2 regions of the Bradyrhizobium sp. LTSP857 genome follow, and region 2 is predicted to be linked to the other one. Evidence: riboswitches for the same ligand, from Rfam matches in the RefSeq annotation. Region 2 holds a riboswitch; the other holds the start of a gene.
What was found. A riboswitch is a leader RNA that binds a small molecule or an ion and turns the genes downstream of it on or off. The one in region 2 is predicted to bind glycine.

Region 1 (14,599 bases), 170 kb from region 2:
GATGAGATCGCGAGCTGAGGCGGCCCTCTTGAAGGAATTGACCCGATGTCAAAAGAATCTGTGACCAGCGATTTGTTCGACCGATGGGAGTTGGTCTGGCACGAAGACCGACACGATCTGGTCCCGACTTGTGTTGGGCCGACCTACATCAGGCATGAGGCGACCGGCGATCGGACAGTCACCGCAGAAAGCTACGCGGCGGAACGTGCCAAAATGAAAGAGGCGCGCCCCGGCGTTCGCGTGGCGGTCTACGATCACATGTTCGTCGGCGACCGCGCGTGGTTTCGCTTCACGTTCAGGTGGCGCGACCCGAACAGCAACCTACCTGTCACGCAAGCCGGCATGCAGTCGTATCGGCTCGAGGACGGGAAGCTTGCGGAGACGTGGATCGTCCTCCAGCCGCTCGGCTCAAACTGGCCCGATCCCGTTGCACAGGACCATCGGACCAGCCCGGTCCCGGGACATCAGGACACTGCCAAATCCAACTTGTGACACTGGACTTGAATTCGGACAGCACCAATGAAAGAGGTCGCCAAGCGAGGCGGCCTCTCGTCATGTCTGAGCCGAGTGCCCTAGTGGCAAGGTTTTCCCAGCATCTGCGCGTACCTGCTGTGGCAGCCGTCGTGCAACTGCCACCTCTTCGTGATTTTTGGGCCGAATTTCGGGGCACACGATGTCTGCGCTTGCGCCGCAACCGAGCCAGCGAAGATGAATAGTGCGAGAGCGACCGTGACAATCGACTTCATCACTCCTCCTATGGTTGTTCAAACGAGACGCCATGTAGCGCTACAAATATAAGCGTTACACATTGTAGCATTAAATGCAAGCTTAGGCGGGTGCCGGAAATGCGGATTCCGGCACTGGGCATGAACCGAAGCGAATTTTGTTGCCTTAGTCCGGCGCCTGTAAGCCCGGCGATCTCAGCCACTCGCTCATGTGCGAGCCTGTCTCGGCTTGGCGGGCTTTGCGGAGGAGGGCTTCGCGCTCAGAGCCGGGAGGCAGCTTTCTGGCCCGCTCTCTTAACCGTGCAGCTTCCTGGGCGAGACGTTCTTCGAGGGAATGGATTTGCTTGAAACGACGGCGCTCCATGACACAACCTCGTCTTCCGGGTCCTAACCGCTGGGTTTGAGTTCTTGCGATCCTAATATGCAGGCGGCCCGCTTTCTGTTCCAAAGTGAACATTTCGAATTGGGCCGCCCCAAAAATTCGGCCACGGCGGTCGGAAGCAGACCAGCACCAAAAATCGGGTACGGGCCGCGCCGTCTTAATGTTCGTGAAATACTCGCCGAACTGGCGCGTATTCATGGACCGGCTGGATAAGGAATTTCCACAATGGGAGGCAACTTTATGCTGCCGTTCCCGGACGATTATAAGCCACCCGAAACGGAAGAGGCCGCCAACTGAGGCGGCCTTACTTCATGGAAAAAACGCCACCCGCTTAATCTGTGTCGCGGGCGGCGGCTTTCCAGCCCCGAGGGGGATGATGCAAAACCCCGGTACCAGCAAAAATTGCATATCCGCATCGCGAGGTCTGAGCAAAATTGCTCACTCCAAATCAGGCCACTCCCCAAATCAAACTAGGCCACGGCGGTCGGAAGCAGGCCTGCACCCGACTCTGGAATAGGCGCCCGCCAAGGCGTATATTGCTCAGAACGGTTGTCGCGTCGGGCTCATCCCCGGGGCGGTGATCGGTGGTCGTTTCCGCGCCAACGGCGACGGCCCCACTGGTTTGATGGTGGAAGCGGTCAGATTCGAACTGACGGGACCCTGCGAGGGGTTTGGACGCCCAAAGGTCCGCCGAGGGGTAAGCTCGGTGCAATAGGCCACTCTGCCACGCTTCCGCACACAAAAACGCCCCGCCAACCGAAAGGCCGGTGGGGCGTTTGCTTGTGTGTGCTTGAGCAACCATGCCAGCATAATGCACCGTTGCTGGCATTTTTCAAGGCGCATTGCAAAGTCCCGTGAAAAATACTATCATGCTGGCATAGTAATGGAGATGCCAGCATGAAAGAGGTTTCTGGGAAGGCTCGGGGCGGCGTCGCTCGGATGGAGGGAACGACCGCGAAAGAGCGGAGGGCATTGGCCACCAAAGCTGCGGCTGCAAGGTGGGGTAACGACATCAAGAGTGTCGCGCATGGGGACGATGACCATCCCCTTAGAATCGGCGAGATCGAAATCCCTTGCTACGTGCTCGATGACGAAACGCGAGTTCTTTCCCAGAGAGGCGTTGTCGTTGGCGGCCTTGGTATCCAATACGGCGGTGGGTCAGTTCGCGATGGTGCTGATCGACTAACGTCTTTTCTACAGGGAAAAATTCTTTCCCCGTTTGTTTCCAATGAGTTGCTCGCGCTGGTCCAGAACCCAATAAAGTTCCGCTCACCGGGCGGACTGGCGCACGGATACCCAGCAACAATTCTAGCCGATATATGCGATGTCGTTCTAAACGCGCGTAGTGCTGGCAAACTGCAAGCGCAGCAGATGCACATTGCTGAGCGGTGCGAGATTTTAGTTCGCGGATTCGCGCGCGTGGGCATTATCGCGCTGGTTGATGAGGCGACGGGTTTTCAGTACGCGCGCACACGAAATTCACTTGCGCGTATCCTTGAGGCTTTTGTGACTAAGGAATTGCAACCGTGGGTTAAAACATTTCCTGATGAGTTTTACGCGCAACTTTTCCGATTGCGTGGGCTCAAATATGATTCTGACTCCGTCAAACGCCCGCAGTATTTCGGGACGCTCACAAACGATATCGTTTGGAAGCGAATTGCGCCGGGAGTGCTAACAGAACTAAAGCGCGTGATCCCGAAGGATGCAAGCGGTCGGCGTAAAGCTACGTTGGCGCAGGCACTCACTCGCAATATTGGATATCCCAAGCTCCGGGAGCATTTGGGCGCAACGGTTGCCTATATGACCGTAAGCCCGGACTATCCGACGTTCATCAAGACGCTTGATGCGCACCGGCCGCGCTTCCACGACCAGCTTGAACTTCCTTTCGAGTACAAACCCGATGAAGACGACGGAAAGGGACTTTAATGAAGTTCGCTCATCGCGATGTGGAATACGACGTTCACGCACTCACCAGCGAGAAATGGGAATGGATTGCTTATCCCAAGATCGGGGTTGGCTCGAAATTTGGCGGCTTAAGTGGCCCGACCGAAGCTGATGCAAAAAAGTCAGCGCGGCTCGGCATAGACGAGTTGCTAGATGGGAAAGAGGCCGCCAACTGAGGCGGCTATACTAATACGTGTTCCGGTTATAAATACACGGTCTGAGAACAAATACGGTTCTATATAATCCTATAAATCGTTCTTATCCGGAGAACTACGGGGCATCTCTAGGGCCGCCAACTAAGGCGGCCTAGTCTGTCCCATCTAATCTATTCGTTACATGAACAGACTTTGGCTGTCCGCGAACGAAATCAGGCCACTACGAAATTCAACTTAGGCCACTAGGGGTTAAAACAGGCCAGCGCCAAAATCCGCAAAAGAACATATTGCGAACTTGGAACAAATAGGGTACATTGCTTTTATCGACGAGCCGCCCCGCCAATCGTTTGTCCCTCAGCCGAATCCTCGCCATAAGGAGCACGACCCGATGTCCACCACTGCCCTGCGTATCGTCGAAGGATCCTCCATGGACAAGACTAAGGCCTTGGCCGCCGCGCTCTCCCAGATCGAGCGCCAGTTCGGCAAGGGCTCGGTGATGAAGCTCGGCAAGAACGACCGCTCGATGGATGTCGAGTCGATCTCTTCGGGCTCGCTGGGGCTTGATATTGCGCTTGGAATCGGCGGCCTGCCGAGGGGGCGCGTCGTGGAAATCTACGGGCCGGAATCCTCGGGCAAGACCACGCTGGCGCTGCACACGGTGGCGGAAGGGCAGAAGAAGGGCGGCATCTGCGCCTTCATCGATGCCGAGCACGCGCTCGACCCAGTCTATGCGCGCAAGCTGGGCGTCAATATCGATGAGCTTCTGATCTCGCAGCCGGACACCGGCGAGCAGGCGCTGGAAATCTGCGACACGCTGGTGCGCTCCGGCGCGGTGGACGTTCTGGTGATCGATTCGGTTGCGGCGCTGGTGCCGAAAGCCGAGCTCGAGGGCGAGATGGGCGATGCGCTGCCGGGCCTCCAGGCCCGCCTGATGAGCCAGGCGCTGCGCAAGCTCACGGCCTCGATCAACAAGTCGAACACCATGGTCATCTTCATCAACCAGATCCGGATGAAGATCGGTGTGATGTACGGCTCGCCGGAAACCACCACCGGCGGCAATGCGCTGAAATTCTACGCCTCGATCCGTCTCGACATCCGCCGCATCGGCGCGATCAAGGAGCGCGACGAGGTGGTCGGCAACACCACGCGCGTGAAGGTGGTGAAGAACAAGCTGGCGCCGCCGTTCAAGCAGGTCGAGTTCGACATCATGTACGGCGAGGGCGTCTCCAAGATGGGCGAGATCCTCGATCTCGGTGTCAAGGCCGGCATCGTCGAGAAGTCAGGCGCCTGGTTCTCCTACGACAGCCAGCGCCTCGGTCAGGGTCGCGAGAACTCGAAAGCGTTCCTGAAGGCCAATCCCGACATGACCGCCAAGATCGAGACCGCGATCCGCCAGAACTCCGGCCTGATCGCCGAGCAGATTCTCGCCGGCAGCCCCGAGCGCGACGCCGATGGCGAAGAGCCGGCGGAAGAGTAGACCTTAACGCGAAGAGTTTTTCGCGAGGAGCGGGCGCTGAGGACGTTGAGTTGCCGACGTCTTCAGTGCCCGTTTCGTTTTGCGTTGTAGTGACCAGGTGGCGCGATGAAGCGTCTAATCTTGACTGGCTGGGGCGGTGGGAGTGAGCTTGCTCGATCGGGTTTGACCGAGATCGTCATACCGTTCCATTTTCAATTTGCGTGGGGGCCGCTCCCTCGGGCGGAAAAGCTTTCAGCTTATTTTGCAGCCTATACCAAGGATATTGATCCAGCCGGTCACTGGTCGGATTGGGTCCGCTGGCCACCGGGCGCCAAGGGGCGCTCATTGTCGCTGGCCGAGTTTTGCGAGCCGTATGACGAGATCGAACTCTGGTTCGGAGCAACTCCCCGAGATCAACTGCAACTCGTCTGGTTGCTCGATCACCTTGGCAGTTGTCCTGAACTGGCGCAGAAGCTTGGGCTACGATTGCTGGACTCCGATCTATTTTTTTATCCTGATTGTGATTTCGCCGAGTTCGACCGCTCTATTCCCCTTGTGGACGTCACTGCGGATGGGTTCGAGACTGCTAGGTCGGCTTGGTCGGCCTACCGCGCGCCGACCCCCGAGGCCTGCATTTATCTCCTTCACCGTGATCTGAGTCCCTTGCTGAGGCTACGGCCTGCCTTGCTCGAGCTTCTGGCAGAACTGCCGTCTCCGTTGACAGGACTTGGTATGACCGAGTTGCGATTTCTGGAGATGCTTGCGAGAGGGTATGCGAACACGAACGCGTTGTTCCATTTGCGCTCGCAACGGGGCACTTATGTGTTCGGTGAGATCGAACTGGGATATTTGCTCGAAGGCCTCGCGCTTGGTCCCAAGCCGGATGTAGCCGGGTTGGGCGACGAATTACGCACCATCGACCATGGCAACCATAGAGCTCGGCACGCGGTCTATCTCCGCAGCCGGCTGTCGTTGACGGAGTTCGGAAAAGCAGTGCTGGCCGGGGAGGAAGATTTCAGCCGCTATAATCCGATCGATCGCTGGTGGGGCGGCACGCGGCTGACCAATGATCGGCTGTGGCGCTACGGCCCTGTCTTGACAAAGCCGTGAGACCGCGAACATGACCCCGGCTGACCGCGACGACCGACTCGTCCACCGCAGGTGCCATCCGTCAGGCCGGCCTTGCCGATATCGTGAGAGGCAATCGTGTCACATTTGATTTTAGCCACGAACGATCTTGCGGAAGACGTGCTTCGGCAGTCCGGTGTCGCGAATCTCGCGCTCGGATTCTATCTACGTTTCGTCTGGAGGAAATTGCCTTCCGAAGAACGACTTTTGAAAGGGTTGGAGCGGCGTTCGGAGAAGCATTGCAATCCTGGTGATCATTGGCTCGACGACGTTTGTCGCGGCTCGCTCAACGGTTTCGGCACGCGCGATATCGGTTTCCTTGAGCTGTGTGCAAAGTTCGACTCAATTGAAATATGGGTCGATCCCCGGCCCAACGATCAGCTTGTGCTCGTCTGGCTGCTGGACCTGCTGCGCCCCTACAAGGAGATCACGACGAAGCTGAGCCTGGTGCACACGGACGACATTGTTGCAAACTATGCGCCGGAGTCTGTCGCAAAATGGAAGCTGCCTCCTTCAAGGTGACCGACAACCATCTGGTGACGGCAAGCCGCGCCTGGCGAGCTTATCAGGCTGAAACGCCAGAATCCTGTTTCGATCTGCTGATGACGGATCTCATGATTCTGCCGAGACTTCGATCGGCACTGATTGCGGTGCTTGAAGAGCTTCCGGACAGGGGGACGGGACTCGGTGCCAGCGAAATGGATCTCCTCGACTTTGTGAACGAGGGGCACACTGACCCGAGGATCGTCTGCGAGGCGAGGTGGCTTCGCGATGTGTTCGACGGATCCGACGCGCAAGATGCTTTGATCGAACTGGGGGAATATTCGGTCCCGCCGGTCTTGTTGGGCGATCCGGCGTTCGACAACGAGGACCGCTACTTCGGCAGGAGCGAGTGGAAGGTTACGCTGACTGAACTCGGGCGTTCACTTCTGGCGCGCGAAGCCGACATGTGGCGCCACAACCCAATCAAGCGCTGGTGGGGCGGTACTGAGCTGACCAATGACCGGCTCTGGCGGTGGGATCGCGAGAACAGATTGTTGGTTGCGCCTTAGAGGCGCGTTCACTGCCGTAGGGTGGGCAAAGGCGCGCAAGCGCCGTGCCCACCAAATTCCAACGTGGCGAAAGGTGGTGGGCACGCTCCGCTTTGCCCACCCTACGAAACCTCCGTCGCGTCTTACTCCGCGGCTTCCGCGTAATCGCTCACCGGCGGGCAGGAGCACACCAGGTTGCGGTCGCCATAGACGTTGTCGACGCGGCCGACCGGGCACCAGTATTTGTCGGTGCGCGAGCTGCCCGCGGGGAAGCAGCCTTCGGCGCGGGTGTAGGCGCGGGTCCAGTTATCGTCCGCGATGTCGTGCACCGTATGCGGAGCGTGCCGCAAGGGCGAGGCAGCGATCTCAAAGCGGCCGGCCTCGACCTCGGCGATTTCTTTCCGGATTGCGATCATGGCATCGCAGAACCGATCCAGCTCCGCTTTGGATTCCGATTCGGTCGGCTCGATCATCAGCGTGCCCGGCACCGGAAAGCTCATGGTGGGCGCGTGGAAGCCGTAGTCGATCAGGCGCTTTGCGATGTCGTCGACGGTGACGCCGCTTGTTGTCTTCAGCGGACGCGGGTCGACGATGCATTCATGCGCGACGCGGCCTTTCTCGTTCTTGTAGAGCACCGGGAAGTGCGCATCGAGCCTGGCTGCGATGTAGTTGGCGTTGAGGATCGCGATCTCGGTGGCGCGCTTCAGACCTTCGCCGCCCATCATCAGGATGTAGATGTATGAGATGGTCAGGATCGACGCCGAGCCGAACGGCGCGGCCGAGACCGGGCCGACCGCTGCGTCAGCCTGCGTCGCAGGATGACCGGGGAGGAACGGCGCGAGATGCGCCTTGACGCCGATCGGGCCCATGCCGGGGCCGCCGCCGCCATGCGGGATGCAGAAGGTCTTGTGCAGATTGAGATGGCTGACGTCAGCGCCGTAATCGCCGGGCCTGGACAGGCCGACCTGCGCGTTGAGGTTGGCGCCGTCGAGATAGACCTGGCCACCATGGCCATGGACGATGTCGCAGATCTCGCGGATATGCTCCTCGAAGACGCCATGCGTCGAGGGATAGGTGATCATGACCGCGGCGAGATTGGCCGAATGCTTCTCGGCCTTGGCGCGGAGATCATTGACGTCGACGTCGCCGTTCTTTTCGCAGGCGACCACCACAACGTCCATGCCGACCATCGCGGCCGAGGCCGGGTTGGTGCCGTGGGCGGAGGAGGGGATCAGGCAGATCTTGCGATGCGCCTCTCCGCGCGCGGCATGATAGCCGCGGATTGCGAGCAAGCCGGCATATTCGCCCTGCGCGCCCGAATTCGGCTGGAGCGAGATCGCGTCATAGCCGGTGATGTCGCACAGCCATTTCTCCAAACGCGCGAACAGCGCGTGATAGCCCTTCGCCTGCTCGCGCGGGGCGAACGGGTGCAGGGAGCCGAATTCCGGCCAGGTCAGCGGCATCATCTCGGTGGTCGCGTTCAGCTTCATGGTGCAGGAGCCGAGCGGAATCATGGCGCGGTCGAGCGCGAGGTCGCGATCGCTGAGCTTGCGCATGTAGCGCAGTATCTCGGTCTCCGAGCGATGCGCGTGGAACACCGGATGGGTGAGGAAAGCGGTCGCGCGCTTCAAGGCCTCCGGCAGTGCCTCGCGCGTGGTCGCATCTAACTCGGCGTAAGTGAGCTTGCCGCCAAACGCGCGCCAGACCGCCTCGACGGTTGCGGGCGTCGTGGTCTCGTCGAGCGCGATGCGCAAGGTGCTGTCGCCGACACCGAGATTGATCTTTTCAGCGACGGCGCGCGCGACGATCTCCGCACGCTTCGCGCCGGCATCGACCGTCACCGTGTCGAAGAAGCTTTCGGCTTGCGGCGCGAAGTCGAGCTTGCGCAGGCCGGCTACGAGCACGGCGGCGCGGCGATGCACGGTCCGCGCGATCTGCGCCAGCCCTTCGGGGCCGTGATAGACCGCATACATCGAGGCGATCACGGCGAGCAGCACCTGCGCGGTGCAGATGTTGGAGGTCGCCTTCTCGCGGCGGATGTGCTGCTCGCGGGTCTGGAGCGCGAGGCGATAGGCAGGCGCGCCGCGCGAATCCACGGAGAGGCCGACGATGCGGCCGGGCAGCGAGCGCTTGAGCGCATCGCGCACCGCCATGTAGGCCGCGTGCGGCCCGCCATAGCCCATCGGCACGCCAAAACGCTGCGCCGAGCCGATCGCGATGTCGGCCCCGAGCTCGCCGGGTGAGGCGAGCAGTGTCAGTGCCAGGAGATCGGCGGCCATGATCGCGAGTGCGCCCTTGGCCTTCAGTGCTGTGATCGCAGGCCTGAGGTCGCGCACGGCGCCCGAACTGCCGGGATATTGCAGCAGCGCACCCAGCACGTCGGCCTTGTCGAGATCGGTGAGGGGATCGCCGACGATCAGCGTCCAGCCCAGGGGTTCCGCGCGGGTACGCATCACCGCCAGCGTCTGCGGATGCACGTCCTTGTCGACGAAGAAGGCCTTTGCGTCGACCTTCGAGTGCCGTTCGGCGAGCGCCATGGCTTCGGCCGCAGCAGTCGCCTCATCAAGCAGCGAGGCATTGGCGACATCGAGCCCGGAGAGGTCGCAGATCATGGTCTGGAAGTTGAGCAGCGCCTCCAGCCGGCCCTGGCTGATCTCGGGCTGATAGGGCGTATAGGCCGTGTACCAGGCCGGGCTCTCCAAAATGTTGCGCTGGATCACCGCGGGCAAAATCGTGCCGGAATAGCCTTGGCCGATCAGCGAGGTGAAGACCTGATTGTCGCGCGCCAGCTCGGCCATATGCGCGATCGCCTCGGTCTCGCTCAAGGGCTTGCCGAGATCGAGCGGCGCGGCCTGCCGGATCGAGGCCGGCAGCGTCTCCGCCATCAGCGCGTCGACGCTCTTGGCGCCAACGGTTTCCAGCATCGCGGTCACGTCACGCGCGGAGGGGCCGATATGGCGGCGAACGAAAGTGGTGGTGTCGCCGTTGGATTTGCGGTGCGCGGTCATCATGGGTCCTCGCTTTAGATGTCGTCGTCGCCGTCATGCCCCGCGAAGGCGGGGCATCCAGTATTCGCAGGCGTTCGTGATTGAACCGAAGGGCCGCGGCGTACTGGATCGCCCGCCTTCGCGGGCGATGACAGTGAGTACGGGGTGGCGGCTCGGCTCATAATCCTCACGCCGTGTGTGCCTTGTAAGCGGCTTCATCCATGAGGCCGCCGAGCTCGCTCTTGTCGGCAATCTTGATCTTGAAGAACCAGGCCTTGCCTTGCGCATCCGAATTGACCAGCGCCGGCTCACTGCCGAGTGCGTCGTTGACATCGAGCACTTCGCCGGAGATCGGTGCGTAGACGTCGGAGGCAGCCTTCACCGATTCCACGACGGCGGCGGCTTCGGCCTTCTTCAATGTGCGGCCGACCTTGGGCAGTTCGACGAACACGACGTCGCCGAGCTGCGACTGCGCGTAGTCGGTGATCCCGACGGTGGCGACATCGCCGTCGATGGCCAGCCATTCGTGGTCGGAGGTGTACAGCGTCGTGGTCATTTTCTTAAGTCCTCAGCGTTTGTAGGTATTTTTCACGAAAGGCATGGCGGCGACCGTGAGCGGCAGACGCTGGCCGCGCACCTCGGCGAAGAGATTTGTGCCGAGTGCGCTGAGTTGCGTGGGCACGTAGCCCATCGCGACCGGCGCATTCAGGCTTGGGCCGAAGCCGCCCGATGTGACCTTTCCGATCGGCTCGCCGCCGGCGCTATCTGCAAACAGCAGCGCGCCCTCGCGCACCGGCGCGCGGCCCTCGGTGCGCAGGCCGACGCGGCGGCGGCTTGCGCCCTGGTCGAAATGCGCCAGAATCTTTTCCGCGCCGGGAAAACCGCCGGCGCGTGCACCGCCCGTGCGGCGGCTCTTCTGCACCGACCATTCCAGCGCGGCCTCGACCGGTGTGGTGGCGGTGTCGATGTCATGGCCGTAGAGGCAGAGCCCGCCTTCCAGTCGCAGGCTGTCGCGGGCGCCGAGCCCGATCGGCATGACGTCAGGATTGTCCAGCAGCGTTTTGGCGAGGCGCTCGGCATCGCCGGCGGGAACCGAGATCTCGAACCCGTCCTCGCCGGTGTAGCCGGAGCGCGAAACGAAGCAGTCGATGCCTGCGACCTTGTGCGGGCCGGCGTCCATGAACTTCATGGCGGGCGCCTCTGCACACAATTTCGCCAGCACCGAGTCCGCCCTCGGGCCCTGAAGCGCGATCAGCGCGCGCTCGGTCAGCGAATCGATGATGCAGTCGTCGGGGAGATTCGCGCGCAGATGCGCCTCGTCCTCTTCCTTGCAGGCGGCGTTGACCACCAGGAACAGATGATCGCCGAAATTGGCGACCATCAGATCGTCCAGAATTCCGCCGTCCGCATTGGTGAACTGGGCGTAGCGCTGTCGCCCCGGCGCAACCGCGACGATGTCCTGAGGCACCAGCCGCTCCAGCGCGCGGGCGGCATCCTCGACCTTGCCTGACTTTGGCCTGAGCGCGATCTGGCCCATATGGGAGACGTCGAACAAGCCGGCTTGGCTGCGGGTATGGAGGTGCTCCTTCAGCACACCGGCGGGATATTGCACGGGCATGTCATAGCCCGCGAACGGCACCATCTTGCCGCCGAGGGACACATGCAGCCCGTGAAGGGGCGTCGTCTTGAGGGAATCTTGGTCGTCGCGCGAAAGCATCACAGGGCCCTCGGCGGTTCCCGAGGACAATTCCCCGCGGACACCACCCGAAGCCCCATCTGTCGCTGTGCCTGAGAGTATTATCCCGTCGGCGGACGCTGTCCGGGCTATGCCCGTCGGCGCCTCTTTCCAGATGCTGTCAAAGCCACGCGGTCCTTTTGCCTGAGAGTTTCCGGGGCGGTTGCTCCTTCGGCGCCGGCACCAGTGCCGGTCTCTCCCGACGTGGCCGTACGATACAGATGGGTAAAGACCACAGCCCGGCCAAGCCTGTCAACGCGCAGCTAGCGGCTTTCAACGGGATTGCGCGCCTGCGGCAACCCTCTGATCTCTCTGCACAGTTTCTGGACAGCGAAGCTGGCCTTGTCTAAAAGCGCTTCTGTCCGCAGATATCAGCCCAAACTTGCGGTTTGGATGGCGTATAGCGGGCCCAAGCACACCCGATTGGATGAACATGAGCGGCGTCAACGAGATCAGGTCGACCTTTCTGAACTTCTTTGCCGAGAACGGCCACGAGATCGTGTCGTCCTCGCCATTGGTGCCGCGCAACGACCCGACCTTGATGTTCACCAATGCCGGCATGGTGCAGTTCAAGAACGTCTTCACCGGCGTCGAGAAGCGGCCCTATCAGCGCGCCACCACCTCGCAGAAATGCGTGCGCGCCGGCGGCAAGCACAACGACCTCGACAATGTCGGCTACACCGCGCGCCATCTCACCTTCTTCGAGATGCTCGGCAACTTCTCGTTCGGCGACTATTTCAAGGAGCGCGCGATCGAGCTGGCCTGGACGCTGATCACGAAGGAATACGGGCTCAAGAAGGACAAGCTGCTCGTCACCGTCTACCACACCGACGACGAGGCGGCCTCCCTCTGGAAGAAGATCGCCGGCTTCTCCGACGACCGCATCATCCGCATCCCGACCTCGGACAATTTCTGGGCGATGGGCGACACCGGTCCGTGCGGCCCGTGCTCGGAGATCTTCATCGATCGCGGCGAGCACATCTGGGGCGGACCTCCGGGCTCGCCGGAAGAGGACGGCGACCGCTTCCTCGAATTCTGGAATCTCGTGTTCATGCAGTACGAGCAGGTGACGAAAGAGGAGCGCGTGGATCTGCCGCGTCCCTCGATCGACACCGGCATGGGCCTCGAGCGCATGGCCAGCATCATGCAGGGCGTCGACAGCGTGTTCGAGACCGATCTGTTCCGCCATTTGATCGATGCGACCGCGTCGGCGCTGGGCACCGGGCCGAACGAGCAGACCGTCGCCTCGTTCCGCGTCATCGCCGACCATCTGCGCTCCTCGGCCTTCCTCGTCTCCGACGGCGTGCTGCCCTCGAACGAAGGCCGCGGCTATGTGCTGCGCCGGATCATGCGCCGCGCGATGCGCCATGCGCAGCTGTTAGGTGCGAAAGACCCGCTGATGCATCGCCTCGTGTGGGCGCTGGTGCGCGAGATGGGCCAAGCCTATCCCGAGCTGATGCGCGCGGAAAATCTGATCGAGGAAACGGTGCGGCTGGAAGAGACCCGCTTCCGCAAGACGCTGACGCGCGGCCTTGCGATCCTCGACGAGAGGTCGGCCTCCTTGAAGAAGGGCGACATGTTCGACGGCGACGTCGCCTTCACGCTGTATGATACTTACGGCTTCCCGCTCGATCTGACGCAGGACGCGCTGAAGTCGCGCGGCATCAGCGTCGATCAGGCCTCCTTCACCGACGCCATGGAACGTCAGAAGACCAAGGCGCGCGCGTCCTGGGCTGGCTCTGGCGAGGCGGCTTCCGAGGCGATCTGGTTTCCGCTGCGCGAAAAGCTCGGGGCCACTGAATTTTTGGGCTACGAGACCGAGAGCGCCGAAGGCGTGGTCTCGGCGCTAGTGAAGGACGGCAAGGAAATCGACAGCCTCAAGGCCGGGGAGAGCGGCGCGCTGCTGCTGAACCAGACGCCGTTCTATGCGGAGTCCGGCGGCCAGGTCGGCGATACCGGCGTACTGACAGGCGAGGGCGGCATCAAGTTCCGCGTTACCGACACGCAGAAGAAGCTCGGCGATCTCTTCGTTCACGTCGGCACATTGGAGAGCGGCGAGCTGAAGCTCGGCACCGCGCTCGCGCTCGAAGTCGATCATCGACGTCGCTCCTCGATCCGCGCCCATCACTCCGCGACGCATCTCATTCATGAAGCGCTGCGCCAGGTACTCGGCGATCACATCGCCCAGCGCGGCTCGATGGTCGCGCCGGATCGCCTGCGTTTCGACTTCGTACATCCGAAGCCGATCACCGCGGAGGAGCTTGCCCGCGTCGAGGACATCGCCAACGACGTGGTGCTGGAGAACGAAGAAGTCACGACCCGCGTCATGGGCGTCGATGAGGCCCGCGAAGCGGGAGCGCGCGCCCTGTTCGGCGAGAAATATGGCGACGAGGTTCGCGTCGTCTCGATGGGCCGTACCGCGCGCGAGCGCGGCGTCAACGCGCTCGGCTGGTCGGTCGAGCTCTGCGGCGGCACGCATGTCAGGCGCACCGGCGATATCGGCCTGATCACGCTGACCGGCGAGAGTGCGGTCGCCTCCGGCGTGCGCCGTATCGAGGCACTGACCGGCAATTACGCGCGCAAGCATGCCAACGACACCATGGCACTGGCGAAGACTGCGGCGAACGAGCTGCGCACCTCGATCGACGACGTCCCGGCGCGCATCGCTGCGCTGATGGACGAGCGCAAGAAGCTCGAGCGCGAGCTGTCCGACGCCCGCAAGAAGCTGGCGATGGGCGGCGGCGCGTCTGCTGGCGATGGCGCAGCCGCGGGCGTGCGCGAGATCGGCGACGTCAAGCTGATGGCGCGCGCGGTCGAGGGCATCGAGATGAAGGATCTCAAGAGCCTTGCGGACGACGGCAAGAAGCAGATCGGCTCCGGCGTGGTCGCCATCATTGGCGTCACCGAGGACGGCAAGGCCGGTGTCGTGGTTGGTGTGACCGCCGACCTCGTCTCGCGATTCAATGCTGTCAACCTGGTGCGCGTCGCCTCCGAAGCGCTCGGCGGCAAGGGCGGCGGCGGCCGGCCCGACATGGCTCAGGCTGGCGGCCCGGATG
Region 2 (14,599 bases):
GCCGGCGCCCCCTATTGGGTGGTGCATCGTGCCGACCTGCAAGCCGCGCTCGCCGGCGCGGTCGCCGATCATCCCGATGTCGAGTTGAAACTCGGCGCGACTTTTGAAGATGTCGCGCCCCACGCCAAGGGGCTGACGGTCGTCCATCGCAGCGGCACCATCCGCCGCAGCGATCTGGCGAGTGCGCTGATCGGCGCCGACGGCATCTGGTCGACGGTGCGCCAGCATCTGTTTCCCGAGGTGCAGCCGCGCTTCTCCGGGCTGATCGCCTGGCGCGGCACGCTCGATGCCACGCAACTGCCGAAGGACTACACCGCGCGGCGGGTGCAGCTCTGGATGGGCCAAAACGCCCATCTCGTTGCCTACCCGATCGCGGGCGGACGCCAGATCAACGTCGTGGCGGTGCTGCCGGGCACCTGGAACAGACCGGGCTGGAGCACGCCGGGCGATCCCTTCGAGGTGATGGACGCCTTCGCCGCGCCGCGCTGGCCGCCGACGGCGCGGATGATGCTGGCGACCGTGGACTCCTGGCGCAAATGGGCGCTGTTCGGCGTGCCCGAGGGCTGCCCCTGGAGCAAAGGCCCGGTCGCGCTGCTCGGCGACGCCGTGCACGCGATGCTGCCGTTCGCGGCGCAGGGGGCCGGCATGGCGATCGAGGATGCCGCCGTGCTCGCACAGCATTTGAACGTCGAGACCGCCGAGAGCACGACCGACATCACCGCGGCGCTGAAACAATATGGCCGGGCGCGTCAGGCCCGTGTCAGGCGGGTGCAGCGGACCGCGCGGCAGCAGGGCCGCATCTATCATCTCGGCGGCCCGCTCGCGCTCGCGCGCGATCTTGCGATCCGCGCGCTCGGGCCGGAACGCATGCTGGCACGGCAGGACTGGATCTACGGCTGGCGTCCCTGAGGCAGGCCGCTCAGCGAGCGGCGCTACCGGGTTTCGGGGCTGGCTTGATGTCCGGCCGCTGCGGAGCTGAGGCCGCCGGCGCCGCACCCGGCGGCGTATCCCGGCACTTGTTGCGGCGCCAGGCGTCTTCGGCCAACTGCGCCTGCCCACGCACCGAAACGTAGTCGTTGCGGTAGGCGAGCTCGGACACGACAGCGCCGCCGGCCCCGGTTTCCGCCTTGTCCATCAGCTTCTGCAAATCCGCGGTGCGGTTGGCGAGCCCCTTGCGCTCACTCTCGAGCTGCTTGCAGTCATACAATTCGTACTTGGCCGGATCGGCAAAGGCTGGAGCGACCGTCTCGCTCATGCCGGCGCAGCCGGACAGCGCGAAGCCCGCCGCGAGCAGGGCGGCAGCCGCGCAGCACGCGCGCTGAGAAGAGGAAAACGAAGCAGTCATGCCGGATGAATAGTCCCCGTGGATTGAGAATGCCTAAAGCAGGGCCAGATGTCCGGATTGAGGCTTTGCCTTGTGCGCCCGGCTCGCTTAAGGAAGAACCGCCTGTCCGGCCCACGAAGCGCCAATTCCAGACCGCCGGACAGGACTTAAGTGTTTGATCTCGTTGGATCAAGCGGGCATGGCGGAATTGGTAGACGCAAGGGACTTAAAATCCCTCGGTGCGCAAGCGCTGTGCCGGTTCGACCCCGGCTGCCCGCACCATCAGAGCTGACGGCGAGAACTGTGCACGCAGCATGATCCAGAAGCAGACGAGTGCGACCGCGATCTGGACAAAGCTGCCCTCGATCATCATCCCCGTGAGCGAGACGAGCGTCGGGACGCCGACGCCGATGGTCAACACTGCAGCAAGGGCCGCGGCCGGAAGATCGACGATGAGGACGGCGGCGTAGACTGCCAGTTCGAAGAAGGCATATTCCTTGAGGCGCGGCGAGCAGAGATAAAGTCCGTACATCGCAAGCACCGTGACGCGCATCGCTGCCTGCGGATGGTCGATCAGCCAGCGATCAAGGCGCGCCGGCAACGATCCCGCATTGTTGCGGATCGCGCGCAGCAGCGACCAGCCGAGCGGCGCGAGCACGAGCACGACCGCCGTCAACGCGTAGATCGCGAACACGAGCGGCTTGCTGTCGACGAGTCCAACACGATCCACGATGCTTTGCGCGAGCAGCAGCAGCGACGGATTGGTTTCCTCGATCTGCACAGAATGCTGATCGGGGATCCCTCCCCTGATCGCGAGCAACCAGCTGGAGAACAGATCTGGATAGAAGACGACCGAAACCAGGATCGGAAGCGCGAAGCTGAGGCTCGCCACCATGATCAGGACGAGTTTGCGCCGGCGCGGCAGCGGCAGGAAATAAAGCGCGGCCAGCACCGGGCAGAACACCAGCTTGAACGACATCACAAGACCGAGCAGCGCCGCACCCGCAACACGAGGCACATCATGTCGATCGCGCTGCGCAGGCTCCGCGGGGCGAAGCAGAAGCGCAAGTGCGGCGGCGGTCAGGAAGCCGCCCAGGATCGCAAAATTCCCCGAGGCCAAAACCCATTCGAAGCCGACGAACGCGCCAAGCGCGCAGAGCACTCTGAGCCCGACGTCACGCAAACTGCGTAGCCGGCCAAGACCGGGCAAGAGCAGACCGCAGAGCACGGCGAGGACAAGAAAGACGCCTCTGTGATGACCGACGAGAAAGCCGCCAGCGCACAGAGGACGGAAGCCATCCAGCGTCGCCGGCAGATAGGGATAGGAAAGTTTGGTGCCCTTCAGATTCTTGACGAAGTAGGGATCGAGCCCATCGACATGCGCATCGACTGCCGCGCAATTGACGCGAACATCCCAGCCATAATTCACATCCAGCGCGGAATCGTTGGCGAGATTGGCGAACACCAACAGCGCCACCAGCGCGATCAGGCAGGCAAGCCAGACGTTCCGCCTCCCAGCCATGTCGGCCGACGGCCCCAACCATCGTGCTGTACCGGTGACGTCCGACACTTCTGATACCCTGCCCGCGTCTCAAGTTTCCTCGGCGCCCGACCCGGCGTCCAATCAGGCCACAGTGGACAGGATCAGTTGCGGATTCATCTCCCCGATGGACCGCGCCCGCCGGGCGACGATCTTATGGTGAACAGCTGGTTTCCCGCCCATGCCAGACCCGCCGCGTCAGAGCTCTGCATACGCTGTCTTTCCCCGGCTCGCCTGCCAGCCATCCCAAAACATGGGTTGTGCGATGCAGCATGGGCATTAGATAAAGCTTCTGAATTTCAGAGGTGAGCTTCTTGTCCGACGTCAATGCCGACGATTGGGTGTCCTCGGGACACCGCCCGATGGGTTTTCCCGAATTCGTCATCGTAATTGCATCCATCATGGCGCTGAATCCGCTTGCGATGGACATGATGCTGCCGGCGCTGCCCAATATCGGGGCGGCCTTCAACATTCCGAACGCCAACCATCTCCAGCTCGTGCTGTCGACCTTCCTGATCGGCTTCGGCGCAGGCCAGTTCGTCATGGGTCCGTTGTCAGACCGGTTCGGGCGACGGCCGGTGCTGCTCGGCGGCATGGCGGTCTATGCGGTGGCGAGCGTGCTGGCAGTTGCCGCACCTTCGTTCGAGACGCTGCTGCTTGCGCGCGCGCTTCAGGGACTTGGCACCTCGGCGACGCGCGTGATCGCGACCTCGATCGTGCGCGACTGCTATGCCGGCCGCCGCATGGCGAGCGTGATGTCGCTCGCGATGATGGTGTTCATCGCAGTGCCCGTGATCGCGCCGTCGTTCGGACAGGCTGTACTGTTGGTCACGCAATGGCGCGGCATCTTCGTCGTGCTGATGCTCTACGGCCTGCTCGCGCTGGCATGGAGCGTGTGGCGGTTGCCGGAGACACTGCCTGAGACAGAGCGCAGGTCGCTTGCACCTGCAGACGTGCTCGCAGCCTTCCGCCAGACCGTCACCAATCGCCAGACCATCGGCTACGCAACGGCCGCCGGCAGCGTCATGGGCGCGCTGTTCGCCTACGTGTTCTCTGCGCAGCAGGTCTTCACCGGCATCTATCACCTCGGCCACTATTTCCCGCTCGCCTTTGCCGCGATCGCGGCCGGCACCGCCATTGCCGGCTTCCTCAACGCCAGATTTGTCGGGACCCTCGGCATGCGCGTGATCTCGCACGGCGCGCTGACGCTTTATACGGCTGTGGCAGGCGTGATGCTGCTGACCGAAAGCCTCGGCATACTCCCACTTGCCTTGTTCATGGTGCTGTCGGCCCTGATGATGTTCTCGTTCGGCATGATGGTCGCCAATTTCACCGCGCTCGCGATGGAGCCGCAAGGCCACATCGCCGGCACCGCCTCCTCGCTCTACGGCTCGATCACGACCCTGATCGGCATCGCGGTCGGCACGGCCATCGGCCAGAGCTTTGACGGCACACTGATGCCGTTCTCGGTCGGCTTCTTCCTGTCGACGCTTGCAGCGCTGGCGATCGTGCTGGTGGTGGAGAAAGGTCGGCTGTTCAAGCCGCACCATCGCCCTATCGCCTGAGGAACTTCGCGGGCCTTTCGATGTTGTCATGCAGCAATTCGAAAGGCCGCCTCAATGGAACCGAAACGCAACGAAACCGACCACGCGTCGGAACTGACTGAGGCGCAGCGATCGGCCACTGCCGTAAAGCAGCCCGCATTTAAACCTCCCTTCGCAAGCGAAGGACTCGAGGGGCTGCGCGACAGCCACTGCTGAGAGACGCGCGTTATTCCGGACTACGTTTGCTGGCGCTGAAATCCTGCGCGGCACTTTCGGGCGCTGCATCACCGTTCGCACGTGGCGGCACCATCAGCACGACCACATCCCGCGTCAGGCCGGGCTTGCCCCACAGCGATGCCTGCACGGTGAATTCGCGCCTGACAAAGTTCCCGGCGCGCGAAGACACCTCCTCCATCCAGCGACCACAATTATCCTGGCCACGGAAGCACAGCGCAGCCCAGCCGCGATCGAGCGTCGTCTTGCGCGGCAGTCCCCACTCGTATTGATACGCGAGGGGCCGCGCATAATACGGGTGATCGGGGCTGTAAAAGGCCATGGAGAAAGCCAGCGAATCGTCGCCGCTGATCGCGCTGAGCGGCTCGCCGGTCAATTCGCGCCATTGCCGGGTGACCTCGTTCGCGGCTTGCGCGTAAAAATTCCGTCCCTCTTCATAACCGTTGATGTTGCGGTAGATGGCGTGGATCGGCGCTGCGACCAGAACGGCCGCGAGCGCGACGCCGGCGACAATGATCGTGGCATTGACGGTGTAGAAGCGCTCGATCGGGTAGCGCGTGCCGCAGACGATGAGAACGACGAACAGGAATAGTCCCTGCAAGGCCCATAGCGACGGCAGATCCGTGCCCATTGCGAGCGATGTCAGGACCGGCAGGGCGATCGTGCCGATGGCGACATAGAAGAGAAGTCGCAGGCCGGGGCTCATCGCGGCGAAGTCGGCCGAAAACTGTTTTAGTCGCGTCCCTGCGATCAATACCCAGATGACGGCCGACACGCTCATGGCCGCAGCAAGTCCCAGCAGAAAGTTCTTCACTTCCCCGAGCGAGCTGATGGCGTTGCCGTTGGCGTGGTTCAGCGCATAGGTGAAGGTCGACGCGCCCGTGGTGGCGAGCCAGTAGAGATGCGGCGACAGCACCGCAAGCCCGGCGACGATCGAGATCCAGGGCGAAGCGGACGTGAAATAGGCGCGTCGCGCCGGATGCGCCAGCGCAGCAAATGCAAAACTCGCGATCAGAAAGACCGAATAATACTTGCCGACCATTGCGAGCGCCGTGGCGCATCCCGCGGCAGCCGCCCAGAACGCGCTGCGGGCCTCGAACGCGCGCAGGAAGCACCAGGTGGCGAGCGGCCAGATCACGAGCAGCACGGCGTTGGCGTTGAAGCGCTGGGCGTGGAATTGATAGGCCGGCGTCAGCATCAAAAGCAGCAGCACCAGGATGCGCTTGTGCCCGGTCACGAACTGCCGCGCGACCAGGTCGACGAAGAACAGCGCAAGTCCCGCATTCGCCATCGCCATCAATTGCAGCGACCAGTCGCTGAGCGGAAAGACTGAGGTCCAGGCCGCGGCAACCCAGCCCATCAACGGCGGATGCTTGTGATAGCCCCAGGCGAAATGCCGCCCCAGCGTCCAGGACTCGAGCGTATCGGGGTGCAGCCCGCCGCCGGCATAGGCGATGGCGAGATACAGCGTCCAGACCGCGACGAAGCAGACCAGGAGCAGTGGAACGCCCCAGCCCGCCTCGACGCCATCAAGCCAGCGCAGCAACGGCAGGCGCCATCGCGCCGGCGCGCGATCTGACCGCTCGGCCATCGCCTGGAATGCAAAATCGATCAGCACGTGATTCAAATCGAGGGAGGGAAAGTAATGAGCGAAGACAAATCATCTAGTTCAGATCGGAAACAAATAGCAATAATTGGAGACTGGAAGAGTTAAAAGCTCGCTGGCCTTGCGGAACAAGGCTGGCAAAAGACAACGGCGCCGCTGATGACAGCGGCGCCGGGTGATGATTGGACGAAAGGTGCGGGACGCGCCCTCCCTTACTCCGACTTGTCGATATTCCAGAACACCGGGGTCGCCGGGCCATCGAGCACGCCGGTCAGCGACTTCCGCCACGCGCTCGGCGCCTGATACTGGCCAAGCGGGACATAGAGCACCTGGTCGTAGGTCTCCTTCTGGATCTCGGTCGCGATCTTCTTCTGATCATCGAGCGAGGCCGCACGAACGAAGGCGTCCTTGAGCTGCTCGACCTTGGCGTCTTCCGCCCAGCCGAACCAGCCGCCCTTCTTGCCCTGCCCGCCGACGGCGATGTTGGAGATCGGGTTGACCACGTCGGCGCTGACCCAATTTGTGATGAACATGTTCCAGCCGCCCTCCTTCGGAGGCTTCTGGCTGGCGCGACGACTCACCACCGTCTGCCAGTCGGTCGCCTGCAAGTCGACCTTGAAGCCGGCTTCGCGCAGCTGCTGGGCCACCACGATCGGTTGAGCCTTCAGCGTCAGCACGTCGCCCGGCGCCATGAGCACGACCGGTGTCCCGTCGTAACCGGACTCGGCGAGCGCCTTCTTGGCCGCAGCAACGTCGCCGCCCTTCGCGAGGGTCTCACCGCCGACCTCTGTCGCGAACGGCGTGTCGCAGATGAAGACCGCGGCGCAAGTCTTGTAGTATTTGGGATTGCCGATCAGCGCGTCGAGCACGTCCTTCTGGTTGACCGCCATGAGTGCTGCGCGGCGGACCTTGACGTTATCGAATGGCGGATGGAGGAAGTTCATCCGCGCGCCCGTCTGGAATCCGAACTTGTTCAGGGTCTCGAGTTTGAGCTCCTTGTCGGCTTCGATGGTGGGCAACATTTCGAAGGCAGGATTTTCCATGAAATCGATGTCACCCGACTGCAGCGCGTTCAACGCCGTCTGCGCGTCCGGCATCGTAATCCATTCGACGCGATCGACCTTCACCACCTTGCCGCCGGAGGTCCAGCTCGCCGGCTCCTTGCGCGGCACGTAGTCGGTGTTCTTGACGTAGATCGACTTCACCCCGGGCTGGAATTCACTCTGCACGAATTTGAAGGGGCCGGAGCCGATCTGCTCGGGGATCTGCTTGTCCGCCGGCGTCTCGGCGAGACGCTTCGGCATCATGAAAGCGACCCGCGACGACGGCTTGCCGATCGATTCCAGCACGAGCGCGTAGGGCTCCTTCAGCTTCAGCGTGATGGTCTTCGGGTCGGTCGCCTCGATGCTCGCAGTGAACAGCATCATCTGCTGCCCCATGCTATCGACAGCGGCCCAGCGCTTCAGGGAGGCAACGCAATCTTCCGCGGTGACCGGCGTGCCGTCATGCCACTTCAGACCATCGCGTAGCGTGAAGGTATAGGTCAGCTTGTCGTCGGAGACCTTCCAATCCGCCATCTGCGGCTGGATCTTGAAGTTCGCATCCGTCGCAATCAACGTGTCGTAGACCATGTAGCCGTGATCACGCGCGATATAGGCGCTGGTGAAGATCGGATCGAGGATACGCAGATCCGAATGCATCACGGCGGTGATGGTCTTGCCTGCGGCAAGAACCGGCGAGGCCAGTGCCGAAAGCGCCACGAGTGGAATCGCAAGTGAGGAGGCGAAAGCCCGACGCATGAATTGGAACATTGAAGCTCTCCTGGCGAGCGGCGCCGCTGATGACAGCGACGCCGCGTGATGGCCGGAACAGAAGGCGCGCTAACGCGCCTTCCCTTACTTGGACTTGGCCTTACTCGGACTTGTCGATGTTCCAGAACACCGGGGTCGCCGGGCCGTCGAGCACGCCCGACAGCGACTTACGCCATGCGCTCGGCGCCAGATACTGGCCGAGCGGCACATAGATCACCTGGTCGTAGGCTTCCTTCTGGATCTCGGTCGCGATCTTCTTCTGATCGTCGAGCGAGGCGGCGCGGACGAAGTCGTCCTTGAGCTTCTCGATCTTGGCGTCTTCCGCCCAGCCGAACCAGCCGCCCTTCTTGCCCTGACCACCGATCGAGAGATTGGAGATCGGGTTGGAGACGTCGGCGCTGACCCAGTTGGTGAAGAACATGTTCCAACCGCCCTCCTTCGGGGGCTTCTGGCTGGCGCGACGGCTCACCACCGTCTGCCAGTCGGTCGCCTGCGCGTCGACCTTGAAGCCGGCCTCGCGGAGCAGCTGCACCGCGACCGTCGGCTGCGCCTTCAACGTCACGACGTCGCCGGGCACCATGACCACGACGGGCGTACCGTCATAGCCGGACTCGGCGAGCGCCTTCTTGGCTTCCGCCATGCCGTTGCCCTTCACCAGCGTCTCCGAGCCGACGTCGGACGCAAACGGCGTGTCGCAGATGAAGAAGGCACCACAGATCTTGTAGTATTTGGGATTGCCGACGAGCGCGTCGAGCACGTCCTTCTGGTTCATCGCCAGAAACGCAGCGCGGCGGATCTTCGGATTGTCGAAGGGCGGATAGAGGAAGTTCATGCGCCCGAGCGTCTGATAGCCGAACTTGTTGAGCGTCTCGACCTTGAGATCGGCATTGCCTTCAAGCACCGGCAGCAGATCCCACGGCGGCACTTCCATGAAGTCGATGTCGCCCGATTGCAGCGCGTTCACCGCGGTCTGCGCGTCCGGCATGGTGATCCACTCGACGCGGTCGACCTTCACGACCTTGCCGCCGGCGGTCCAGCTCGCCGGCTCCTTGCGCGGCACGTAGTCGGTGTTCTTGACGTAGACCGCCTTCACGCCGGGCTGGAATTCGCCCTGCACGAACTTGAAGGGGCCGGAGCCGATCTGCTCGGGGATCTGCTTGTCCGGCGGCGTTTCGGCCAGGCGCTTCGGCATCATGAAAGCGACGCGCGAAGAGGGTTTGCCGATCGAGTCCAGCACGAGGCCGTAGGGTTCCTTCAGCTTCAGCGTGATGGTCTTGGCGTCGGTCGCCTCGATGCTGGCCGTGAAGGTCATCATCTGCTGGCCCATGCCGTCGACGGCGGCCCAGCGCTTCAGCGAGGCGACGCAGTCTTCGGCCGTCACCGGTGTGCCGTCGTGCCACTTGAGCCCGTCGCGCAGCGTGAAGGTGTAGGTGAGCTTGTCGTCGGAGACCTTCCAGTCGGCCATCTGCGGCTGGATCTTGAAATTCGCGTCCGTCGTGATCAACGTGTCGTAAACCATGTAGCCATGGTCACGCGTGATGTAGGCGGTCGTGAAGATCGGATCGATGATGCGAAGATCGGAATGCATCACCGCGGTGATGGTCTTGCCGGCCGCAAGCACTGGCGAGGCCAGCGCGGTCGAAAGCGCGACGACCGACAGCGCAAGTTTGGAGGCGAACGCGCGACGCCCCCGGCGCATAATGTGGAACATATAAAGTTTCTCCTGACGTGAAACTGTTCAAAGGCAGGTTATTGGTTGAGCATTCGGTTCGTTCTTTGGGCGAACTAACCTCATGCAATGCCTTTATCTTTTCGAGACTTGCAGACAGCGTTGAGCCCGTCAATCGGCTTTCGTTGCAGCCCATGGCGGCGTGCACATGGGCTCCACAGCGACCGGTTTGGCTCTACAACGCTGTTCGCGCTGCTTGCCGATGCAATGCGCGTTCCACCTTCGAAGCTTGAGAGACTTCCCGATGAATCCAGCCAATCTTCCCTTTGATTCCGAGGCCATGCTCCAGGGTCTGCGCAACTGGGTGGAATGCGAAAGCCCGACCTGGGACGCAGGCGCGGTCAACCGCATGCTCGATATCGCAGCGCGGGACATGGCCATCATGGGTGCGACGATCGAGCGCATTGGAGGCCGGCAAGGCTTTGGCGGCGTCATCCGCGCGCGCTTTCCCCATCCGAAGCAGGGCGAGCCGGGCATCCTGATCGCCGGGCATATGGATACCGTCCACCCGGTCGGCACCATCGAGAAGCTGACATGGCGCCGCGAGGGCGGCAAATGCTACGGCCCCGGCATCTACGACATGAAGGGCGGCAACTATCTCTCGCTGGAAGCGATCCGGCAGTTGGCGCGCGCCTCCTTCACAACGCCGCTGCCGATTACCGTGCTGTTCACGCCGGACGAGGAAGTCGGCACGCCCTCGACACGCGACATCATCGAGGCGGAGGCCGCGCGCAACAAATACGTGCTGGTGCCCGAGCCCGGCCGCGCCGACAACGGCGTCACCACCGGACGTTATGCGATCGCGCGCTTCAATCTCGAGGCGACCGGACGTCCGAGCCACGCCGGCGCGACGCTGTCGGCGGGTCGCTCCGCCATCCGGGAGATGGCGCGGCAGATTCTCGCGATCGACGCGATGACCACGGACGACTGCACCTTCTCGGTCGGCGTCGTGCATGGCGGCCAATGGGTCAATTGCGTTGCCACGACCGCCACCGGCGAAGCGCTTTCCATGGCCAAGCGTCAGGCCGATCTCGATCGCGGCGTCGAGCGAATGCTGGCGCTGTCGGGCTCAGCCAATGACGTCTCCTTTAAGGTCACGCGCGGCGTCACCCGCCCGGTGTGGGAGCCGGATGCCGGCACCATGGCGCTCTATGAAAAGGCGCGCGGCATCGCCGAATCGCTTGGCGCGAAGCTGCCGCATGCGAGCTCCGGCGGCGGCTCCGACGGCAACTTTACCGGCGCGATGGGCATCCCAACGCTCGACGGCCTCGGCGTGCGCGGCGGCAACGGCCACATGCTGGAGGAATTCATCGAGGTCGACAGCCTGGTCGAGCGCGGCCGCCTGATGGCCGGGCTGCTGGCGACCCTGGAATAATTGAATCAATTTCGCACTGCACAATGCGTTGGCAGTCGCGGTCGAAATTTAGCCTTGTCCAAAAATGAGGCGTATCGTACTTGTCGCTGGTCCACGCGACGATGCGGGAGAGATCACAACGAAGGCCTCTAGCTTTCGTTGTGGCGCCGACGGAGCAACCGCCCCGGAAACTCTCAGGCAAAAGGACTGTATCGTCAGGACGATCTGGAGAGAGACGGCGCGGCCAGCGTGGTCGTGACGTCCACCGAAGGGGATAGTCCGCATAGACCTCGTGAGGGTCCGCCCTTGTCAGGTCCGCGCCGGATCAAGCTCTCAGGTAACCGTGACAGATGGGGCGCCGCCAACGGCCTTGTGGCCGGCGGTTAGCCGACTCTAACTCACGGGAGCCCCGAACCTGCCATGACCCATATTGCCATTATCGGCGCCGGTATCACCGGCGTAACGACTGCCTATGCCCTGCTTGAACGCGGCTTTGAGGTGACGGTGCTCGACAAGCACCGCTACGCCGCGATGGAGACCTCGTTCGCCAATGGCGGACAGCTCTCCGCCAGCAATGCCGAAGTCTGGAACAGCACCGCGACGATCCTGAAAGGCCTGCGCTGGATGTTCCGGCGCGACGCGCCGCTGTTGATGAACCCGCGGCCGAACTGGCACAAATATTCCTGGATGGGCGAGTTCGTCGCCAACATCGGCAACTACCGCGCCAACACCATCGAGACCACGCGACTCGCGATCGAAGCCCGCAAGCATCTGTTCGAGATTGCGACGCGCGAAGGCATTGACTTCGATCTCGAACGCCGCGGCATCCTCCACATCTATCACGACAAGAAGGGTTTTGAATCCGGCCTGCGTGTCAATGCGCTGTTGCAGGAGGGCGGCCTCGATCGGCGCCCGGTAACGCCGGAGGAGATCCGCACGATCGAGCCGACGCTGCGCAAGCAGTATTACGGCGGCTTCTACACGCCGTCGGATGCGACCGGCGATATCCACAAGTTCACCCGCGGACTGGCAGACGCCTGCAAGCGCCGCGGCGCAACCTTCATCCACGACGCCAACATCGATTCGATCGCCCGCGCTGGCAGTGGCTTCGTCGTCGGCTGGGCTGACCTTGCCGCAAGTGATGCTGTCGCATCCGCGCGCGGCATGCTGAAGGTCGATGGCGTCGTGGTTTGCGCCGGCGTTGCCAGCCGTCACTTCGCCGCCCTCCTCGAGGAGCGCGTCAACGTCTATCCGGTGAAGGGCTACTCGATCACCGTGCAGCTCGACACCACCGAGAGCCGCGACGCGACGCCGACCGTCAGCCTGCTCGACGAGGCCGCGAAGATCGTCACCAGCCGGCTCGGCGAAGATCGTTTTCGTGTCGCCGGCACGGCCGAGTTCAACGACTTCAACCGCGACATCCGCGCCGACCGCGTGCAGCCGTTGGTCGATTGGGTGCGCAGCAACTTCCCCGCCGTCGAAACGTCGCGGGTTATTCCGTGGGCCGGGTTGCGCCCGATGATGCCGAACATGATGCCGGTGGTGCGCGCAGGGCGGATGCCGGGCGTGTTCTTCAACACCGGCCACGGCCATCTCGGCTGGACCCTGTCGGCCGCGACCGCGCAGATGATTGCCGGGACCATCGACGGCTGGCGCGGGCTCAATGCACCGCCGATCGCTCCCTCGCGTCAAGGTGAACTTGCGGTTGAGCGCAAGCTGCGTCGTGCATCCTGAGTGGTCGCAAACCCATGCGGGGCGGCCCCTTGCGACCGCCCTGCCCTTGGCACACAATTTGCCCCGAAAAGCCGGCAACTCCCGCCGGCATTTCCAGCCCGAATGACAGGCGCGCATGATAGACACGATAGAAGCAACGGGCGCCTCAAGCCCCCACAAGTTCCGCAGCCGGAGATAGGTGCATGCTAGGTTATCTCATTCGCCGCGTTCTGGCCGCGGTGCCCGTGATGGGCGTGGTGGCGCTGTTCGTCTTCCTGCTGCTGCGGTTGACGCCGGGCGACCCCGCCGCGATTCTCGCCGGCGACAACGCCACGCCCGAGCGGCTCGAGCGCATCCGCACTTCGCTCGGCCTCAACGAGCCCTTGATCGTGCAGTTCGTCACCTGGGTCGGCAAGCTGCTGCACGGCGATCTCGGAACCTCGCTGATCTCCAATTTGCCGGTCATGAAGATGATCGGCCAGCGCGTCGAGCCGTCGATCTCGATCGCGCTGTCGACCATCATCCTCGCCGTCATCGTCGCCGTTCCCTTGGGCGTGATCGCGGCCTGGAAGCACGGCACCTGGATCGACCGCTTCGTGATGGGGCTCTCGGTGCTCGGCTTCTCGGTGCCGGTGTTCGTGATCGGCTACGTTCTGATCGAGGTCTTTGCGATCGACCTGCGCTGGGTGCCGGTGCAGGGCTTCCGCAGCATCTCGACCGGCTTCGGGCCGTTCTTCGAGCGCATCATTCTGCCGACCTGCGCCCTCTCCTTCATCTATGTCGCGCTGATCGCCCGCATGACACGGGCGGCGATGCTCGACGTGCTCGGCGAGGATTACGTGCGCACCGCGCGCGCCAAAGGCATCAACGAGGTCGCGGTGATGATGCGACACGCGCTGCGCAACGCTGCCGTGCCTGTGATCACCGTGATCGGCACCGGCTTTGCGCTGCTGATTTCGGGCGTCGTCGTCACCGAGAGCGTGTTCAACATCCCCGGCATCGGCCGCCTCACGGTGGACGCGGTGCTGGCGCGCGACTACCCGGTGATCCAGGCAATGATTTTGCTGACGTCGCTGATCTACGTCGTCGTCAATCTTCTCATCGACGTCGCCTACACCCTGCTCGATCCCCGGATCCGGTACTGAGGCAAGGACAAGGACAACATGTCAGTCGATACCCTTCCCCAGTCGTCCATTCCGATCACGTCGCCGCTGCGGCCGCGCTTCGGATTCCTCACCTCGACGCCGATCATCGCCACGGCAACCGTCTTGCTCGCGCTGATCGTGCTGATCTCGATCCTGGCGCCGCTGATCGCGCCGTATGACCCGATCCAGCTCGCACCGTCGCTGCGGCTCAAGCCCTCCTCGACGCAGTTCCTGCTCGGCACCGACGCCTACGGCCGTGACCTCCTCTCGCGCGTCATCTACGGCGGCCGCATCTCGCTTCTGATCGGCATCGGCTGTGCGATCCTGTCGATCGTCATTGGGCTCGCGATCGGCCTCGTCTCCGGCTTCTTCAAGCTGGTCGATTCCGTCTTGATGCGCGTCATGGACGGCCTGATGGCAATGCCGAGCATCCTGCTCGCGATCGCCGTGGTGTCGCTCTCCGGCGCCAGCATCTGGACCGTGATGATCGCGATCACCATCCCCGAAATCCCGCGTGTGGCGCGCCTGGTGCGCTCGGTCGTGCTGTCGGCACGTGAGGAGCCTTATGTCGAGGCCGCGATCTCGGTGGGCTCGTCGCT

Region 1: it holds a riboswitch for glycine, as region 2 does, so the genes downstream of both, gcvT (glycine cleavage system aminomethyltransferase GcvT) here and UP06_RS36005 (D-amino acid dehydrogenase) in region 2, are expected to answer to the same signal.

The regions. Positions count from the first base shown of each region.
Region 1 covers NZ_JYMS01000049.1:699,890-714,488, reverse strand. Annotated here, with positions in the region: gene UP06_RS36835 (ester cyclase) at 46-492, shown strand; gene UP06_RS42355 (hypothetical protein) at 892-1,089, opposite strand; tRNA gene UP06_RS41275 (tRNA-Val) at 1,734-1,841, opposite strand; gene UP06_RS36825 (P63C domain-containing protein) at 2,005-3,033, shown strand; gene UP06_RS36820 (hypothetical protein) at 3,033-3,227, shown strand; gene recA (recombinase RecA) at 3,595-4,683, shown strand; gene UP06_RS36810 (hypothetical protein) at 4,846-5,772, shown strand; gene UP06_RS42350 (hypothetical protein) at 5,869-6,312, shown strand; gene UP06_RS36805 (hypothetical protein) at 6,288-6,842, shown strand; gene gcvP (aminomethyl-transferring glycine dehydrogenase) at 6,965-9,829, opposite strand; gene gcvH (glycine cleavage system protein GcvH) at 9,996-10,364, opposite strand; gene gcvT (glycine cleavage system aminomethyltransferase GcvT) at 10,377-11,525, opposite strand; glycine riboswitch at 11,667-11,755, opposite strand; gene alaS (alanine--tRNA ligase) at 11,977-14,599, shown strand, end outside.
Region 2 covers NZ_JYMS01000049.1:534,444-549,042, forward strand. Annotated here, with positions in the region: gene UP06_RS35955 (FAD-dependent monooxygenase) at 1-909, shown strand, start outside; gene UP06_RS35960 (hypothetical protein) at 920-1,345, opposite strand; tRNA gene UP06_RS35965 (tRNA-Leu) at 1,518-1,606, shown strand; gene UP06_RS41790 (hypothetical protein) at 1,564-1,794, shown strand; gene UP06_RS41795 (hypothetical protein) at 1,890-2,516, shown strand; gene UP06_RS41800 (hypothetical protein) at 2,580-2,900, shown strand; gene UP06_RS35980 (multidrug effflux MFS transporter) at 3,179-4,429, shown strand; gene UP06_RS35985 (glycosyltransferase family 39 protein) at 4,635-6,233, opposite strand; gene UP06_RS35990 (ABC transporter substrate-binding protein) at 6,461-8,059, opposite strand; gene UP06_RS35995 (ABC transporter substrate-binding protein) at 8,160-9,770, opposite strand; gene UP06_RS36000 (M20/M25/M40 family metallo-hydrolase) at 10,033-11,163, shown strand; glycine riboswitch at 11,258-11,362, shown strand; glycine riboswitch at 11,366-11,494, shown strand; gene UP06_RS36005 (D-amino acid dehydrogenase) at 11,563-12,876, shown strand; gene UP06_RS36010 (ABC transporter permease) at 13,059-14,000, shown strand; gene UP06_RS36015 (ABC transporter permease) at 14,019-14,599, shown strand, end outside.